DNA from 4 places in the Paenibacillus sp. FSL L8-0435 genome. Region 1 is predicted to be linked to each of the others. Evidence: a T-box and tRNA genes for the amino acid it is inferred to sense, from the RefSeq annotation. Region 1 holds a T-box; the other regions hold tRNA genes.
What was found. A T-box is a leader RNA that pairs with one kind of tRNA and senses whether it is charged. The one in region 1 lies ahead of NST33_RS24665 (valine--tRNA ligase), so its partner is inferred to be a tRNA-Val.
Positions count from the first base shown of each region.

Region 2: it encodes a tRNA-Val, which carries the amino acid that the T-box ahead of NST33_RS24665 (valine--tRNA ligase) is inferred to sense. The anticodon was not compared.
Region 3: it encodes a tRNA-Val, which carries the amino acid that the T-box ahead of NST33_RS24665 (valine--tRNA ligase) is inferred to sense. The anticodon was not compared.
Region 4: it encodes a tRNA-Val, which carries the amino acid that the T-box ahead of NST33_RS24665 (valine--tRNA ligase) is inferred to sense. The anticodon was not compared.

Region 1 covers NZ_CP150185.1:5,535,273-5,539,192, forward strand. The annotation lists gene NST33_RS24665 (valine--tRNA ligase) at 1-2,360, opposite strand, end outside; T-box leader at 2,422-2,703, opposite strand; gene NST33_RS24670 (LysM peptidoglycan-binding domain-containing protein) at 2,859-3,920, opposite strand, start outside.
Region 2 covers NZ_CP150185.1:317,258-321,177, reverse strand. The annotation lists gene iolD (3D-(3,5/4)-trihydroxycyclohexane-1,2-dione acylhydrolase (decyclizing)) at 1-67, opposite strand, end outside; tRNA gene NST33_RS01510 (tRNA-Gly) at 458-528, opposite strand; tRNA gene NST33_RS01505 (tRNA-Pro) at 541-614, opposite strand; tRNA gene NST33_RS01500 (tRNA-Leu) at 622-700, opposite strand; tRNA gene NST33_RS01495 (tRNA-Arg) at 718-794, opposite strand; tRNA gene NST33_RS01490 (tRNA-Gly) at 802-876, opposite strand; tRNA gene NST33_RS01485 (tRNA-Leu) at 887-967, opposite strand; tRNA gene NST33_RS01480 (tRNA-Lys) at 974-1,049, opposite strand; tRNA gene NST33_RS01475 (tRNA-Tyr) at 1,060-1,145, opposite strand; tRNA gene NST33_RS01470 (tRNA-Thr) at 1,155-1,230, opposite strand; tRNA gene NST33_RS01465 (tRNA-Phe) at 1,251-1,326, opposite strand; tRNA gene NST33_RS01460 (tRNA-Asp) at 1,343-1,420, opposite strand; tRNA gene NST33_RS01455 (tRNA-Met) at 1,448-1,521, opposite strand; tRNA gene NST33_RS01450 (tRNA-Val) at 1,539-1,614, opposite strand; tRNA gene NST33_RS01445 (tRNA-Glu) at 1,621-1,692, opposite strand; tRNA gene NST33_RS01440 (tRNA-Asn) at 1,697-1,772, opposite strand; tRNA gene NST33_RS01435 (tRNA-Ala) at 1,774-1,849, opposite strand; tRNA gene NST33_RS01430 (tRNA-Ile) at 1,885-1,958, opposite strand; rRNA gene rrf (5S ribosomal RNA) at 1,997-2,113, opposite strand; rRNA gene NST33_RS01420 (23S ribosomal RNA) at 2,189-3,920, opposite strand, start outside.
Region 3 covers NZ_CP150185.1:357,424-361,343, reverse strand. The annotation lists gene NST33_RS01780 (ABC transporter substrate-binding protein) at 1-45, shown strand, start outside; tRNA gene NST33_RS01775 (tRNA-Gly) at 429-499, opposite strand; tRNA gene NST33_RS01770 (tRNA-Pro) at 512-585, opposite strand; tRNA gene NST33_RS01765 (tRNA-Arg) at 601-677, opposite strand; tRNA gene NST33_RS01760 (tRNA-Gly) at 684-758, opposite strand; tRNA gene NST33_RS01755 (tRNA-Leu) at 767-853, opposite strand; tRNA gene NST33_RS01750 (tRNA-Lys) at 863-938, opposite strand; tRNA gene NST33_RS01745 (tRNA-Gln) at 948-1,022, opposite strand; tRNA gene NST33_RS01740 (tRNA-His) at 1,034-1,109, opposite strand; tRNA gene NST33_RS01735 (tRNA-Thr) at 1,207-1,282, opposite strand; tRNA gene NST33_RS01730 (tRNA-Asp) at 1,305-1,382, opposite strand; tRNA gene NST33_RS01725 (tRNA-Met) at 1,409-1,482, opposite strand; tRNA gene NST33_RS01720 (tRNA-Val) at 1,500-1,575, opposite strand; tRNA gene NST33_RS01715 (tRNA-Glu) at 1,582-1,653, opposite strand; tRNA gene NST33_RS01710 (tRNA-Ser) at 1,671-1,762, opposite strand; tRNA gene NST33_RS01705 (tRNA-Asn) at 1,766-1,841, opposite strand; tRNA gene NST33_RS01700 (tRNA-Ala) at 1,843-1,918, opposite strand; tRNA gene NST33_RS01695 (tRNA-Ile) at 1,952-2,025, opposite strand; rRNA gene rrf (5S ribosomal RNA) at 2,085-2,201, opposite strand; rRNA gene NST33_RS01685 (23S ribosomal RNA) at 2,277-3,920, opposite strand, start outside.
Region 4 covers NZ_CP150185.1:5,867,976-5,871,895, forward strand. The annotation lists gene NST33_RS26150 (class I SAM-dependent methyltransferase) at 1-296, opposite strand, end outside; tRNA gene NST33_RS26155 (tRNA-Leu) at 466-544, opposite strand; tRNA gene NST33_RS26160 (tRNA-Cys) at 551-624, opposite strand; tRNA gene NST33_RS26165 (tRNA-Gly) at 631-705, opposite strand; tRNA gene NST33_RS26170 (tRNA-Gln) at 710-784, opposite strand; tRNA gene NST33_RS26175 (tRNA-His) at 807-879, opposite strand; tRNA gene NST33_RS26180 (tRNA-Trp) at 909-982, opposite strand; tRNA gene NST33_RS26185 (tRNA-Tyr) at 989-1,074, opposite strand; tRNA gene NST33_RS26190 (tRNA-Thr) at 1,084-1,159, opposite strand; tRNA gene NST33_RS26195 (tRNA-Phe) at 1,180-1,255, opposite strand; tRNA gene NST33_RS26200 (tRNA-Asp) at 1,272-1,349, opposite strand; tRNA gene NST33_RS26205 (tRNA-Met) at 1,377-1,450, opposite strand; tRNA gene NST33_RS26210 (tRNA-Val) at 1,468-1,543, opposite strand; tRNA gene NST33_RS26215 (tRNA-Glu) at 1,611-1,682, opposite strand; tRNA gene NST33_RS26220 (tRNA-Ser) at 1,692-1,783, opposite strand; tRNA gene NST33_RS26225 (tRNA-Asn) at 1,787-1,862, opposite strand; rRNA gene NST33_RS26230 (23S ribosomal RNA) at 1,929-3,920, opposite strand, start outside.

The DNA of each region.
Region 1 (3,920 bases):
TTACAGAAACGTTTGATGTAGTGACTGTTACGCTCAATGATGCTGGACGTCTCAGGACTGTTTGCTTTGACCATCAACTCGATCTTTTTGCTCATCGGCACGTTCACTTCTGCACGAATGTTTCGAACTGCACGAATGGTATCCATGAGCAGGTTCATCTCGGCAACAGCCTCTGGGTTCTCAAGAGCAGGATCATATACCGGCCATGATGCCAGCGTAATCGTCTCACCTTCATGAGGCAGATGCTGCCAGATCTCTTCGGAGATGTATGGCATAAACGGATGAATCAGGCGCATGGTCTGATCCAGCACATAAGCAAGCACCGATTGTGTTTTCTTCTTGGCAACCGGATCTTCCCCATAGAAGGACAGCTTCGCAAACTCAATGTACCAGTCACACAGGTCATCCCAGATAAAGTTATACAACACACGACCCGTTTCCCCAAATTCATACGCTTCGATTAGACGCGTAATATCGCGGGAAGTTTCGTTCAGACGGTGCAAAATCCAATAATCCGCTGTACCAAGCTCTCCACTGATGTCACGTTCCTCATAGGTGAATCCTTCCAGATTCATCAATGCAAAGCGCGAAGCATTCCAGATCTTGTTGGCGAAATTACGAGCCTGCTCCACCCGTTCCCAACGGAAACGCAGATCCTGACCTGGCGTGCTGCTGGTTGAGATCATGTAGCGCATTGCATCTGCGCCGTATTTCTCAATCACATCGAGCGGGTCTACACCGTTGCCCAATGATTTGGACATTTTGCGTCCATCTGCGTCACGAACAAGACCATGCATCAGTACATCCTTGAACGGAATCTCATCAGTGAATTCCAATGCAGTGAAAATCATACGTGCAACCCAGAAATATATGATGTCATACCCTGTCACAAGTACACTTGTTGGATAATAACGTTGCAGATCTTCCGTATCTTCCGGCCAGCCTAGTGTGGAGAAAGGCCATAATCCGGAGCTAAACCATGTATCCAGAACGTCTTCATCCTGTCTGAGCTTGCGTCCAGCATACTCTGGCAGCGTTGTTGGATCTTCAGCAGATACGATGATTTCACCCGTTTCCTCATCATACCAGGCAGGAATACGATGTCCCCACCACAGTTGACGGGAAATACACCAGTCACGAACGTTCTCGATCCAGTTCAGATAGGTTTTCTCAAAACGGTCTGGAACAAAATTAACCCCTTCGCCGCTCTGTTGTTTCTTGATCGCTCTCTCTGCAAGTGGCTTCATCTCAACAAACCACTGTGTAGAGAGATACGGCTCAACAACAGCTCCGGTACGTTCACTGTGTCCAACCTGATGCGTGTGATCCTCAATATTGATCAATACGCCCTGCTCTTTCAAGTCAGCAACAATCTGCTTGCGGCAGTCACTGCGATCCAGTCCCTGATACTTGCCAGCCTCAGCATTCATTGTGCCGCTCTCATCCATTACAGTAATTTGAGGCAGATCATGACGAAGACCTACTTCAAAGTCATTCGGATCATGCGCAGGCGTGATTTTAACTGCACCACTTCCGAACTCTTTATCCACATAATCATCAGCGATAATTGGAATTTCGCGTCCAATGATTGGCAGTACAAGTACTTTACCAATCATATCTGCATAACGCTCATCCTTCGGATGTACAGCAACCGCTGTATCACCCAGCATCGTTTCAGGACGCGTTGTTGCCACGGTAACGTAGCCACTTCCGTCTTTGAGTGGGTAACGCAGATGGTACAAGTGACCCTGAACCTCTTTATATTCAACCTCAATGTCGGACAGAGCTGTCCGGTTCACCGGGTCCCAGTTAATGATGCGTTTCCCTCGGTAAATAAGGCCTTTTTCATACAGTTGAACAAATACTTTGCGAACCGCTTGGGACAGACCTTCATCCAGCGTAAAACGTTCACGTGAGTAGTCAAGCGACAATCCCATTTTGCCCCATTGCTGACGAATGGTAGTGGCATATTGATCTTTCCAGTCCCATACTTTCTCCAGAAACTTCTCACGTCCCAGATCATAACGAGTCAGACCTTCTTCACGCAGCTTCTGCTCCACTTTGGTTTGGGTTGCAATACCTGCATGGTCGGAACCCGGAAGCCACAGTGCATCATAACCTTGCATCCGTTTGGTGCGGATCAGAATATCCTGCAGTGTAAAATCGAGCGCATGCCCAATGTGCAGCATCCCTGTCACATTTGGGGGCGGAATTACAATTGTATACGGCTCGGCATCTTTACGTTGACCGGCTTTGAAATATCCACGCTCCATCCAGGTGGCGTACCATTTATCCTCTGCCGCCTTAGGATCGTAAGTGGTCGGCATTTCTGTTGCAGCTGATTTTTTTTCCTCAGACATGTGTCATTCCTCCGTTACTTCATCATCTTCGCCAAAAAAAACAAAAAAAACCTTTCATCCATCAAAGGACGAAAGGTTAGCTTTCGCGGTACCACCTTTGTTTCACGCCGACAGCAAGATAGACTTCACCCTCTGTACATGACGTGACACTTCAAGCAGATAACGGCTGCTACCGGCCCATCCTACCTCAGAAATAAATGACGATAGATCTCATTCATCCCTTGTATTCAAACAGGCAACTCCCGGGCGACTTCGATCAGTTGGTTCCTGCGGAATCTCACAGCGTTGCAATTCCACTCTCTGAAAGGTCATACTGTCTACTACTCCCGTTCCACGTTGTTCTTCAAAAAACCTACACACATCATACCTTGCTCGTGCGCGATAGTCAACCTGACAACAGCGGATAAAGAGCGCTGGAATGCAGGTTTAGGACGAATCATGCAAAAACCCGCAATCCTCAAGGGGATCACGGGTCGTAACGAAGGCTTTAACTGCGGATTAAGGGATGTACAATATCTGACCTTCTTCCACAACCTGCTCAGATAATCGGTTATACAACTGAAGTTCCCTCGTGCTCAATTGATAACGATCTGCAATGGCATCCAGTGTATCTTCTCGCTGAACAATGCACAGTTTCACCTTGCGGAATGGGGTCTGGTCCACGATTGTTCCCAGGAACAGGTTCTTCCATTCCACATCATCAGCTGGATATGTTTCTTCCTGTACCACCCCCGCAGGAACTTCATCACCTCGCTCCACTTCAGCATCGCGTGCCGCTCTGCCCGAGGATAACAAGGAAGAGATACCTACGCCCTCTTCTTGCCGTGGTGCGGATTCTTTTTTGCTGCCAAAAGCAACCTTCAGCTCCGGCTTGTCTTCCGTCTCAGCCACAGGTTCAGGAACAAATGCTTCGTTCTGTACGAACTCGTCTACCCCAGTCGCTTCAAAAGACGGCCGGTCTTCCTCCGCGTTGCCTGGTTCGGACGGAGCAAATACACCTTGCCAGTTCTCCGCCTGTGATTCGCCCGGGACATCGGCAACCGCCTGATTCTCCTGCTGAGGTACAGATCTCGCTGATTCGAAGTGCCATACCTCTGGTGCGTCCGGTACATCCCGTGCTGCCAACTCATTAGATGATTGAGCAGTAGGCTCTGAGACTGCTTGATCTGCACTTCTCGAGTTCGCAGGCAATACATCCACGGAAGGCTCGGACCAACCCGAAGACTCGTCTTCCAGGGGCAGCAATGGTTCCGACTCAGGGTAAGAAGCTAACCGATCAGCAGTCTCAGCCATAAATGACGAGATCGGAGAAGGTTCGCTATATTGCTCATTAGATGCCAATTCATCTGCATTCGCCGTCAGAGATGCGGGATCTTCGTTTGCATCAGGTTGTCTGTTTTCGTTAGCGTACTCCGCACTTTGCTCCTCGGATTGAAGTGGCTCGGCCAATGACGAATTCGCATATTCCTGCTGCGATTCTTCGCTATTCCCTAATTTCTCTTCCCTTGTGGACAGGTCAGCGAATTCAGGAGCACCATATGCAAGTTCTGCTGCATTTGC
Region 2 (3,920 bases), 1.9 Mb from region 1:
CCGAGATATATTGCTGATCCAGGTATCGAAGCAGTGCCTGAGCCATCGTCAGTCGAATTGTTTTCATGAATTGATCGCCGTCCTTTCCTTTACGGGTTAAGCGCTTAATCTAAGTTAAGTTTAAGCGCCTTACCCCTAAAGGTTAAGCGCTTAATTGATATGGTATTACAGGTTAATGATTTACGCAAGCTATTTTTGTAAGCGTTTTTATGAAATGCGGTAAAGGAAAGATATTCTTGTGTTCGAACATGCACTAGACCTTCTCTGTTTGAACACTTCCACAATGACTAAGAACAGACTTAAAAGGGGGGAAATATATCATGAGGATGGGATACATGCTGGTACATGCTAATCAGCCATATAATCCGTGATCTTTGTATACAATTATGATCAATATGCCTGTGAATGCAAAAAAAGAAAGAAACGGTGAATACCATCTCTTTCTTATCAATATTTAAGCGGGTGATGGGAATCGAACCCACGCTATTAGCTTGGAAGGCTAAAGTTCTACCATTGAACTACACCCGCAAATAAAAAAAATCGGGATGACACGATTTGAACATGCGACCCCCTGGTCCCAAACCAGGTGCTCTACCAAGCTGAGCTACATCCCGTTATATATACCGGCGAGAGGACTCGAACCTCCACGGTTTCCCACTCGATTTTGAGTCGAGCGCGTCTGCCATTCCGCCACGCCGGCAAAATATAAAGTTATAATGGCGCGCCCTGAGAGATTCGAACTCCCGGCCTTTTGATTCGTAGTCAAACGCTCTATCCAGCTGAGCTAAGGGCGCAAAATATTGGAGCGGAAGACGGGAATCGAACCCGCGACCCTCGCCTTGGCAAGGCGATGCTCTACCGCTGAGCCACTTCCGCAAATAAAGGATGCGCGTGGAGGGACTTGAACCCCCACGTCAAAGACGCTAGATCCTAAGTCTAGTGCGTCTGCCAATTCCGCCACACGCGCATATAATGGTGAGTCATGAAGGGCTCGAACCTTCGACACCCTGATTAAAAGTCAGGTGCTCTACCAACTGAGCTAATGACTCATAGAAAAACTGGTGGAGGATGATGGATTCGAACCACCGAACCCGTACGGGAGCAGATTTACAGTCTGATGCGTTTGGCCGCTTCGCTAATCCTCCAGGATTACATGGTGCCGGCGAGAGGACTTGAACCCCCAACCTACTGATTACAAGTCAGTTGCTCTACCAGTTGAGCTACACCGGCGTATTACATAGTGTTATAAATGGTGGCTCGGGACGGAATCGAACCGCCGACACGAGGATTTTCAGTCCTCTGCTCTACCGACTGAGCTACCGAGCCTTACTAAAATAAAAAATGGCGGAACCGACGGGATTCGAACCCGCGATCTCCTGCGTGACAGGCAGGCATGTTAGGCCAACTACACCACGGTTCCAGATCACTTTCTCAAAGGAAAGTATAATTGCGGGGGCAGGATTTGAACCTGCGGCCTTCGGGTTATGAGCCCGACGAGCTACCGGGCTGCTCCACCCCGCGTCGTTATAAAGTTTATATGGTGGAGGCTGAGGGGATCGAACCCCCGACCCTCTGCTTGTAAGGCAGATGCTCTCCCAGCTGAGCTAAGCCTCCATATTATGACCCGTAGGGGATTCGAACCCCTGTTACCTCCGTGAAAGGGAGGTGTCTTAACCCCTTGACCAACGGGCCTTACTGGCTCCCCGAACAGGGCTCGAACCTGTGACAACTCGATTAACAGTCGAGTGCTCTACCAACTGAGCTATCAGGGAATGGTGGAGCCAAGCGGGATCGAACCGCTGACCTCCTGCTTGCAAGGCAGGCGCTCTCCCAGCTGAGCTATGGCCCCATAACTCTGGTGTATTTCTTGTTGTGGTCTTGCTATGGGCCCTGGTGGACTCGAACCACCGGCCTCACCCTTATCAGAGGTGCGCTCTAACCAACTGAGCTAAGGGCCCTTATCAATTTTCGAAAAAAAATACCCCAATGGGGTTTCGCTTGGCGGCGTCCTACTCTCCCAGGACCCTGCGGTCCAAGTACCATCGGCGCTAGAGGGCTTAACGGTCGTGTTCGGGATGGGTACGTGTGGAACCCCTCCGCCATCGCCACCAAACGCGTAGCTTACATTTCAGAGTGTTGTTCTCTGAAAACTAGATTCGAAACGAAACACGCGAATTACAACTTGCTATTGGATAAGCCCTCGACCGATTAGTACTGGTCAGCTCCATGCATTGCTGCACTTCCACCCCCAGCCTATCTACCTCGTCGTCTTCAAGGGGTCTTACATACTGGGAAATCTCATCTTGAGGGGGGCTTCACGCTTAGATGCTTTCAGCGTTTATCCCGTCCGTACATAGCTACCCAGCGGTGCTCCTGGCGGAACAACTGGTACACCAGCGGTACGTCCATCCCGGTCCTCTCGTACTAAGGACAGCTCCTCTCAAATTTCCTACGCCCACGACAGATAGGGACCGAACTGTCTCACGACGTTCTGAACCCAGCTCGCGTACCGCTTTAATGGGCGAACAGCCCAACCCTTGGGACCTACTTCAGCCCCAGGATGCGATGAGCCGACATCGAGGTGCCAAACCTCCCCGTCGATGTGGACTCTTGGGGGAGATAAGCCTGTTATCCCCAGGGTAGCTTTTATCCGTTGAGCGATGGCCCTTCCATGCGGTACCACCGGATCACTAAGCCCGACTTTCGTCCCTGCTCGACTTGTAGGTCTCGCAGTCAAGCTCCCTTATGCCTTTGCACTCTTCGAATGATTTCCAACCATTCTGAGGGAACCTTTGGGCGCCTCCGTTACTCTTTAGGAGGCGACCGCCCCAGTCAAACTGCCCACCTGACACTGTCCCCGCACCGGATTACGGTACCAGGTTAGAACCTAGATACGATCAGGGTGGTATCCCAACGTTGCCTCCACACAAGCTGGCGCTCATGCTTCAAAGGCTCCCACCTATCCTGTACAGATCGTACCCAAATTCAATATCAAGCTGCAGTAAAGCTCCATGGGGTCTTTCCGTCTTGTCGCGGGTAACCTGCATCTTCACAGGTATTAAAATTTCACCGGATCTCTCGTTGAGACAGCGCCCAAGTCGTTACGCCATTCGTGCGGGTCAGAATTTACCTGACAAGGAATTTCGCTACCTTAGGACCGTTATAGTTACGGCCGCCGTTTACTGGGGCTTCGGTTCACAGCTTCGGGATTACTCCCTAACCACTCCCCTTAACCTTCCAGCACCGGGCAGGCGTCAGCCCGTATACTTCGCCTTACGGCTTCGCACAGACCTGTGTTTTTGCTAAACAGTCGCTTGGGCCTTTTCACTGCGGCCCCCTCGTGCTATTCACACTACCGGGGCACCCCTTCTCCCGAAGTTACGGGGTCATTTTGCCGAGTTCCTTAACGAGAGTTCTTCCGCGCGCCTTAGAATACTCTTCTCGCCTACCTGTGTCGGTTTGCGGTACGGGCACCATCACCTGGCTAGAGGCTTTTCTTGGCAGTGTGAGATCATGACCTTCGCTACTGTAATTTTCGCTCCCCATCACAGCTCAGCCTTACAATGTGCGGATTTGCCTACACATCAGCCTCACTGCTTAGACGGACATCCATCAGTCCGCGTCACTACCCTACTGCGTCCCCCCATTGCTCATAACGGCTTACGGTGGTACAGGAATTTCGACCTGTTGTCCTTCGACTACGCCTTTCGGCCTCGCCTTAGGTCCCGACTTACCCTGAGCGGACGAGCCTTCCTCAGGAACCCTTAGGCTTTCGGCGGATCAGATTCTCACTGATCTTTTCGTTACTCATACCGGCATTCTCACTTGTATAATGTCCAGCGCTCCTTACGGTACACCTTCAACCCTTATACAACGCTCCCCTACCCCTGATGCAAAGCATCAAGCCATAGCTTCGGTGG
Region 3 (3,920 bases), 1.9 Mb from region 1:
AAACGTAATGAAATGCTCGAAGTTCTTGGACTACCTGCTCCATAATAGTAAACGTACCGTCTGTTTCATCCACAACAAACAAAAGGAGATCCACCGAATTTTCGGTGAATCTCCTTTATATTTAATATTCCAAATGGTCTCATTCAGCAATTCTTCATTCCAGTAATTCTTTAATTCTTCATTCACATCAGGCTTTTAATATATTTTAAAGTTTTGGGCTGTTTCGATCCCAAGTGCACTCTGGATAAACGTATTAGCCACTTTCTCTACAGGTACAGGATTAAATCCAATAAAGAAATCCTTATATTTTTCCGCTTCATCCTTAATCAAATGACAATTGGCCCTATTTTAAATAGATCACACTTGATTCTTTTTAACGCAAAAAAAGCCCTTGCTATAAGCAAAGGCTCTTCTATATGTTACTAGGAAGCGGGTGATGGGAATCGAACCCACGCTATTAGCTTGGAAGGCTAAAGTTCTACCATTGAACTACACCCGCAAATAAAAAAAATCGGGATGACACGATTTGAACATGCGACCCCCTGGTCCCAAACCAGGTGCTCTACCAAGCTGAGCTACATCCCGATACTTATGAGAAAATGGCGCGCCCTGAGAGATTCGAACTCCCGGCCTTTTGATTCGTAGTCAAACGCTCTATCCAGCTGAGCTAAGGGCGCAAATATTGGAGCGGAAGACGGGAATCGAACCCGCGACCCTCGCCTTGGCAAGGCGATGCTCTACCGCTGAGCCACTTCCGCAAAACATATGGTGCGGTCGAGAGGACTCGAACCTCCACGGGGGTTAGCCCACACGGACCTGAACCGTGCGCGTCTGCCAATTCCGCCACGACCGCAAAATATAATGGTGAGTCATGAAGGGCTCGAACCTTCGACACCCTGATTAAAAGTCAGGTGCTCTACCAACTGAGCTAATGACTCGTAATGAAATGGCTGGGGATATAGGATTTGAACCTATGCATGACGGAGTCAAAGTCCGTTGCCTTACCGCTTGGCTAATCCCCAATAAAAAATCATGGGGCGATCGAGGGGAATTGAACCCCCGAATGCCGGATCCACAAACCGGTGCGTTAACCACTTCGCCACGACCGCCATAGAGTAAGCCATTCATCCACTAAGAGTATCTTAGTATTAACAACTGCATCTATAATATACATTCTATCACAAATTCAGATGTAAATACTAAAAATGGTGCCGGCGAGAGGACTTGAACCCCCAACCTACTGATTACAAGTCAGTTGCTCTACCAGTTGAGCTACACCGGCACGGTGTATATTTAATTAAAAATGGCGGAACCGACGGGATTCGAACCCGCGATCTCCTGCGTGACAGGCAGGCATGTTAGGCCAACTACACCACGGTTCCAGATCACTTTCTCAAGGAAAGTATAATTGCGGGGGCAGGATTTGAACCTGCGGCCTTCGGGTTATGAGCCCGACGAGCTACCGGGCTGCTCCACCCCGCGTCGTTATAAAGTTTATATGGTGGAGGCTGAGGGGATCGAACCCCCGACCCTCTGCTTGTAAGGCAGATGCTCTCCCAGCTGAGCTAAGCCTCCATAATATGACCCGTAGGGGATTCGAACCCCTGTTACCTCCGTGAAAGGGAGGTGTCTTAACCCCTTGACCAACGGGCCGTGCTAAAAAAATTATCTGGCGGAGAGAGAGGGATTCGAACCCTCGAGACGCTTGTGACGCCTACACGATTTCCAATCGTGCTCCTTCGGCCAGCTCGGACACCTCTCCATATGGCTCCCCGAACAGGGCTCGAACCTGTGACAACTCGATTAACAGTCGAGTGCTCTACCAACTGAGCTATCAGGGAATGGTGGAGCCAAGCGGGATCGAACCGCTGACCTCCTGCTTGCAAGGCAGGCGCTCTCCCAGCTGAGCTATGGCCCCATACTCTGTGTATTTCTTGTTGTGGTCTTGCTATGGGCCCTGGTGGACTCGAACCACCGGCCTCACCCTTATCAGAGGTGCGCTCTAACCAACTGAGCTAAGGGCCCTAATATATATCCCTTATTCCTTTGCAAGGGGGGCAAAAAAAATACCCCAAAGGGAAATCGCTTGGCGGCGTCCTACTCTCCCAGGACCCTGCGGTCCAAGTACCATCGGCGCTAGAGGGCTTAACGGTCGTGTTCGGGATGGGTACGTGTGGAACCCCTCCGCCATCGCCACCAAACGCGTAGCTTACATTTCAGAGTGTTGTTCTCTGAAAACTAGATTCGAAACGAAACATGCGAATTATCACTTGCTATTGGATAAGCCCTCGACCGATTAGTACTGGTCAGCTCCATGCATTGCTGCACTTCCACCCCCAGCCTATCTACCTCGTCGTCTTCAAGGGGTCTTACATACTGGGAAATCTCATCTTGAGGGGGGCTTCACGCTTAGATGCTTTCAGCGTTTATCCCGTCCGTACATAGCTACCCAGCGGTGCTCCTGGCGGAACAACTGGTACACCAGCGGTACGTCCATCCCGGTCCTCTCGTACTAAGGACAGCTCCTCTCAAATTTCCTACGCCCACGACAGATAGGGACCGAACTGTCTCACGACGTTCTGAACCCAGCTCGCGTACCGCTTTAATGGGCGAACAGCCCAACCCTTGGGACCTACTTCAGCCCCAGGATGCGATGAGCCGACATCGAGGTGCCAAACCTCCCCGTCGATGTGGACTCTTGGGGGAGATAAGCCTGTTATCCCCAGGGTAGCTTTTATCCGTTGAGCGATGGCCCTTCCATGCGGTACCACCGGATCACTAAGCCCGACTTTCGTCCCTGCTCGACTTGTAGGTCTCGCAGTCAAGCTCCCTTATGCCTTTGCACTCTTCGAATGATTTCCAACCATTCTGAGGGAACCTTTGGGCGCCTCCGTTACTCTTTAGGAGGCGACCGCCCCAGTCAAACTGCCCACCTGACACTGTCCCCGCACCGGATTACGGTACCAGGTTAGAACCTAGATACGATCAGGGTGGTATCCCAACGTTGCCTCCATGCAAGCTGGCGCTCACACTTCAAAGGCTCCCACCTATCCTGTACAGATCGTACCCAAATTCAATATCAAGCTGCAGTAAAGCTCCATGGGGTCTTTCCGTCTTGTCGCGGGTAACCTGCATCTTCACAGGTATTAAAATTTCACCGGATCTCTCGTTGAGACAGCGCCCAAGTCGTTACGCCATTCGTGCGGGTCAGAATTTACCTGACAAGGAATTTCGCTACCTTAGGACCGTTATAGTTACGGCCGCCGTTTACTGGGGCTTCGGTTCACAGCTTCGGGATTACTCCCTAACCACTCCCCTTAACCTTCCAGCACCGGGCAGGCGTCAGCCCGTATACTTCGCCTTACGGCTTCGCACAGACCTGTGTTTTTGCTAAACAGTCGCTTGGGCCTTTTCACTGCGGCCCCCTCGTGCTATTCACACTACCGGGGCACCCCTTCTCCCGAAGTTACGGGGTCATTTTGCCGAGTTCCTTAACGAGAGTTCTTCCGCGCGCCTTAGAATACTCTTCTCGCCTACCTGTGTCGGTTTGCGGTACGGGCACCATCACCTGGCTAGAGGCTTTTCTTGGCAGTGTGAGATCATGACCTTCGCTACTGTAATTTTCGCTCCCCATCACAGCTCAGCCTTACAATGTGCGGATTTGCCTACACATCAGCCTCACTGCTTAGACGGACATCCATCAGTCCGCGTCACTACCCTACTGCGTCCCCCCATTGCTCATAACGGCTTACGGTGGTACAGGAATTTCGACCTGTTGTCCTTCGACTACGCCTTTCGGCCTCGCCTTAGGTCCCGACTTACCCTGAGCGGACGAGCCTTCCTCAGGAACCCTTAGGCTTTCGGCGGATCAGATTCTCACTGATCTTTTCGTTACTCATACCGGCATTCTCACTTGTATA
Region 4 (3,920 bases), 330 kb from region 1:
GCAAAAGGAATGGTAAATATGCCTGAAGCGGCTCCAATGTCCAAAATGGATAACCCTGCGAATTCCACACCCTGATTCTCAATCCAGCCCATAATGCGCTCAGAACGCTGCTTTCCTTCTTCAGTGAACGACTGTGCATGATAATCCCTGGCCCAGCGCTCAAAAACTTCTTCTGTATTAACGGGGGTACTATTCTTCTTATATTTTGAATTTCTCGGACGATTCTTCCATGCCTCTTCCCATACAGAAAGATCAAATAAGAGATCGGTATCCGATACATTTTTTCCATTAGTCACTCTACTTCACTCCTTTATATTAAAGACTTTACTTATCTACAATATACTGAATATAATCATACGTCAATCTTTATTAACGTCCAACTATCCTTACAATACAAAAAAGCAATTTATATAAAATAAAAATAGCCCTACACATTGCATAAGCAACATGTAGGGCTATTCAATATACCGGCGAGAGGACTCGAACCTCCACGGTTTCCCACTCGATTTTGAGTCGAGCGCGTCTGCCATTCCGCCACGCCGGCATATGCTGGAGGCGCCACCCAGATTCGAACTGGGGATAAAGCTTTTGCAGAGCTGTGCCTTACCACTTGGCTATGGCGCCATATTTTGGAGCGGACGACGGGAATCGAACCCGCGACCCTCGCCTTGGCAAGGCGATGCTCTACCGCTGAGCCACGTCCGCATAATGGCTGGGGATATAGGATTTGAACCTATGCATGACGGAGTCAAAGTCCGTTGCCTTACCGCTTGGCTAATCCCCAATAAAAAATAAAAAAACAAAGGGGCGATCGAGGGGAATTGAACCCCCGAATGCCGGATCCACAAACCGGTGCGTTAACCACTTCGCCACGATCGCCACAAAAGGTTATTTTCTAAAAAGTTAATTGGCAGGGGCAGCAGGAATTGAACCCACACCAACGGTTTTGGAGACCGTTGTTCTACCTTTAAACTATGCCCCTAAAAACTGGTGGAGGATGATGGATTCGAACCACCGAACCCGTACGGGAGCAGATTTACAGTCTGATGCGTTTGGCCACTTCGCTAATCCTCCAGGATTACATGGTGCCGGCGAGAGGACTTGAACCCCCAACCTACTGATTACAAGTCAGTTGCTCTACCAGTTGAGCTACACCGGCGTATTACATAGTGTTATAAATGGTGGCTCGGGACGGAATCGAACCGCCGACACGAGGATTTTCAGTCCTCTGCTCTACCGACTGAGCTACCGAGCCTTACTAAAATAAAAAATGGCGGAACCGACGGGATTCGAACCCGCGATCTCCTGCGTGACAGGCAGGCATGTTAGGCCAACTACACCACGGTTCCAGATCACTTTCTCAAAGGAAAGTATAATTGCGGGGGCAGGATTTGAACCTGCGGCCTTCGGGTTATGAGCCCGACGAGCTACCGGGCTGCTCCACCCCGCGTCGTTATAAAGTTTATATGGTGGAGGCTGAGGGGATCGAACCCCCGACCCTCTGCTTGTAAGGCAGATGCTCTCCCAGCTGAGCTAAGCCTCCGAACAACACATTTATGATCATATCATAATCTTGTTGTAAAAATCAACTTCTTTTTTTGAAGTTATTATGACCCGTAGGGGATTCGAACCCCTGTTACCTCCGTGAAAGGGAGGTGTCTTAACCCCTTGACCAACGGGCCTTAATATTATGGCGGAGAGAGAGGGATTCGAACCCTCGAGACGCTTGTGACGCCTACACGATTTCCAATCGTGCTCCTTCGGCCAGCTCGGACACCTCTCCATATGGCTCCCCGAACAGGGCTCGAACCTGTGACAACTCGATTAACAGTCGAGTGCTCTACCAACTGAGCTATCAGGGAATATGCTTCAGAGATCGTTCTCTGAAAACTAGATTCGAAACGAAACATGCGAATTACAACTTGCTATTGGATAAGCCCTCGACCGATTAGTACTGGTCAGCTCCATGCATTGCTGCACTTCCACCCCCAGCCTATCTACCTCGTCGTCTTCAAGGGGTCTTACATACTGGGAAATCTCATCTTGAGGGGGGCTTCACGCTTAGATGCTTTCAGCGTTTATCCCGTCCGTACATAGCTACCCAGCGGTGCTCCTGGCGGAACAACTGGTACACCAGCGGTACGTCCATCCCGGTCCTCTCGTACTAAGGACAGCTCCTCTCAAATTTCCTACGCCCACGACAGATAGGGACCGAACTGTCTCACGACGTTCTGAACCCAGCTCGCGTACCGCTTTAATGGGCGAACAGCCCAACCCTTGGGACCTACTTCAGCCCCAGGATGCGATGAGCCGACATCGAGGTGCCAAACCTCCCCGTCGATGTGGACTCTTGGGGGAGATAAGCCTGTTATCCCCAGGGTAGCTTTTATCCGTTGAGCGATGGCCCTTCCATGCGGTACCACCGGATCACTAAGCCCGACTTTCGTCCCTGCTCGACTTGTAGGTCTCGCAGTCAAGCTCCCTTATGCCTTTGCACTCTTCGAATGATTTCCAACCATTCTGAGGGAACCTTTGGGCGCCTCCGTTACTCTTTAGGAGGCGACCGCCCCAGTCAAACTGCCCACCTGACACTGTCCCCGCACCGGATTACGGTACCAGGTTAGAACCTAGATACGATCAGGGTGGTATCCCAACGTTGCCTCCACACAAGCTGGCGCTCATGCTTCAAAGGCTCCCACCTATCCTGTACAGATCGTACCCAAATTCAATATCAAGCTGCAGTAAAGCTCCATGGGGTCTTTCCGTCTTGTCGCGGGTAACCTGCATCTTCACAGGTATTAAAATTTCACCGGATCTCTCGTTGAGACAGCGCCCAAGTCGTTACGCCATTCGTGCGGGTCAGAATTTACCTGACAAGGAATTTCGCTACCTTAGGACCGTTATAGTTACGGCCGCCGTTTACTGGGGCTTCGGTTCACAGCTTCGGGATTACTCCCTAACCACTCCCCTTAACCTTCCAGCACCGGGCAGGCGTCAGCCCGTATACTTCGCCTTACGGCTTCGCACAGACCTGTGTTTTTGCTAAACAGTCGCTTGGGCCTTTTCACTGCGGCCCCCTCGTGCTATTCACACTACCGGGGCACCCCTTCTCCCGAAGTTACGGGGTCATTTTGCCGAGTTCCTTAACGAGAGTTCTTCCGCGCGCCTTAGAATACTCTTCTCGCCTACCTGTGTCGGTTTGCGGTACGGGCACCATCACCTGGCTAGAGGCTTTTCTTGGCAGTGTGAGATCATGACCTTCGCTACTGTAATTTTCGCTCCCCATCACAGCTCAGCCTTACAATGTGCGGATTTGCCTACACATCAGCCTCACTGCTTAGACGGACATCCATCAGTCCGCGTCACTACCCTACTGCGTCCCCCCATTGCTCATAACGGCTTACGGTGGTACAGGAATTTCGACCTGTTGTCCTTCGACTACGCCTTTCGGCCTCGCCTTAGGTCCCGACTTACCCTGAGCGGACGAGCCTTCCTCAGGAACCCTTAGGCTTTCGGCGGATCAGATTCTCACTGATCTTTTCGTTACTCATACCGGCATTCTCACTTGTATAATGTCCAGCGCTCCTTACGGTACACCTTCAACCCTTATACAACGCTCCCCTACCCCTGATGCAAAGCATCAAGCCATAGCTTCGGTGGTGTGTTTAGCCCCGTTACATTTTCGGCGCAGAGTCACTCGACCAGTGAGCTATTACGCACTCTTTCAATGGTGGCTGCTTCTAAGCCAACATCCTGGTTGTCTGTGCAACTCCACATCCTTTCCCACTTAACACACACTTGGGGACCTTAGCTGATGGTCTGGGCTGTTTCCCTTTTGACAATGGATCTTAGCACTCACTGTCTGACTCCCGGAAGTAAGTCTATGGCATTCGGAGTTTGACTGAGCTTGGTAACCCTTG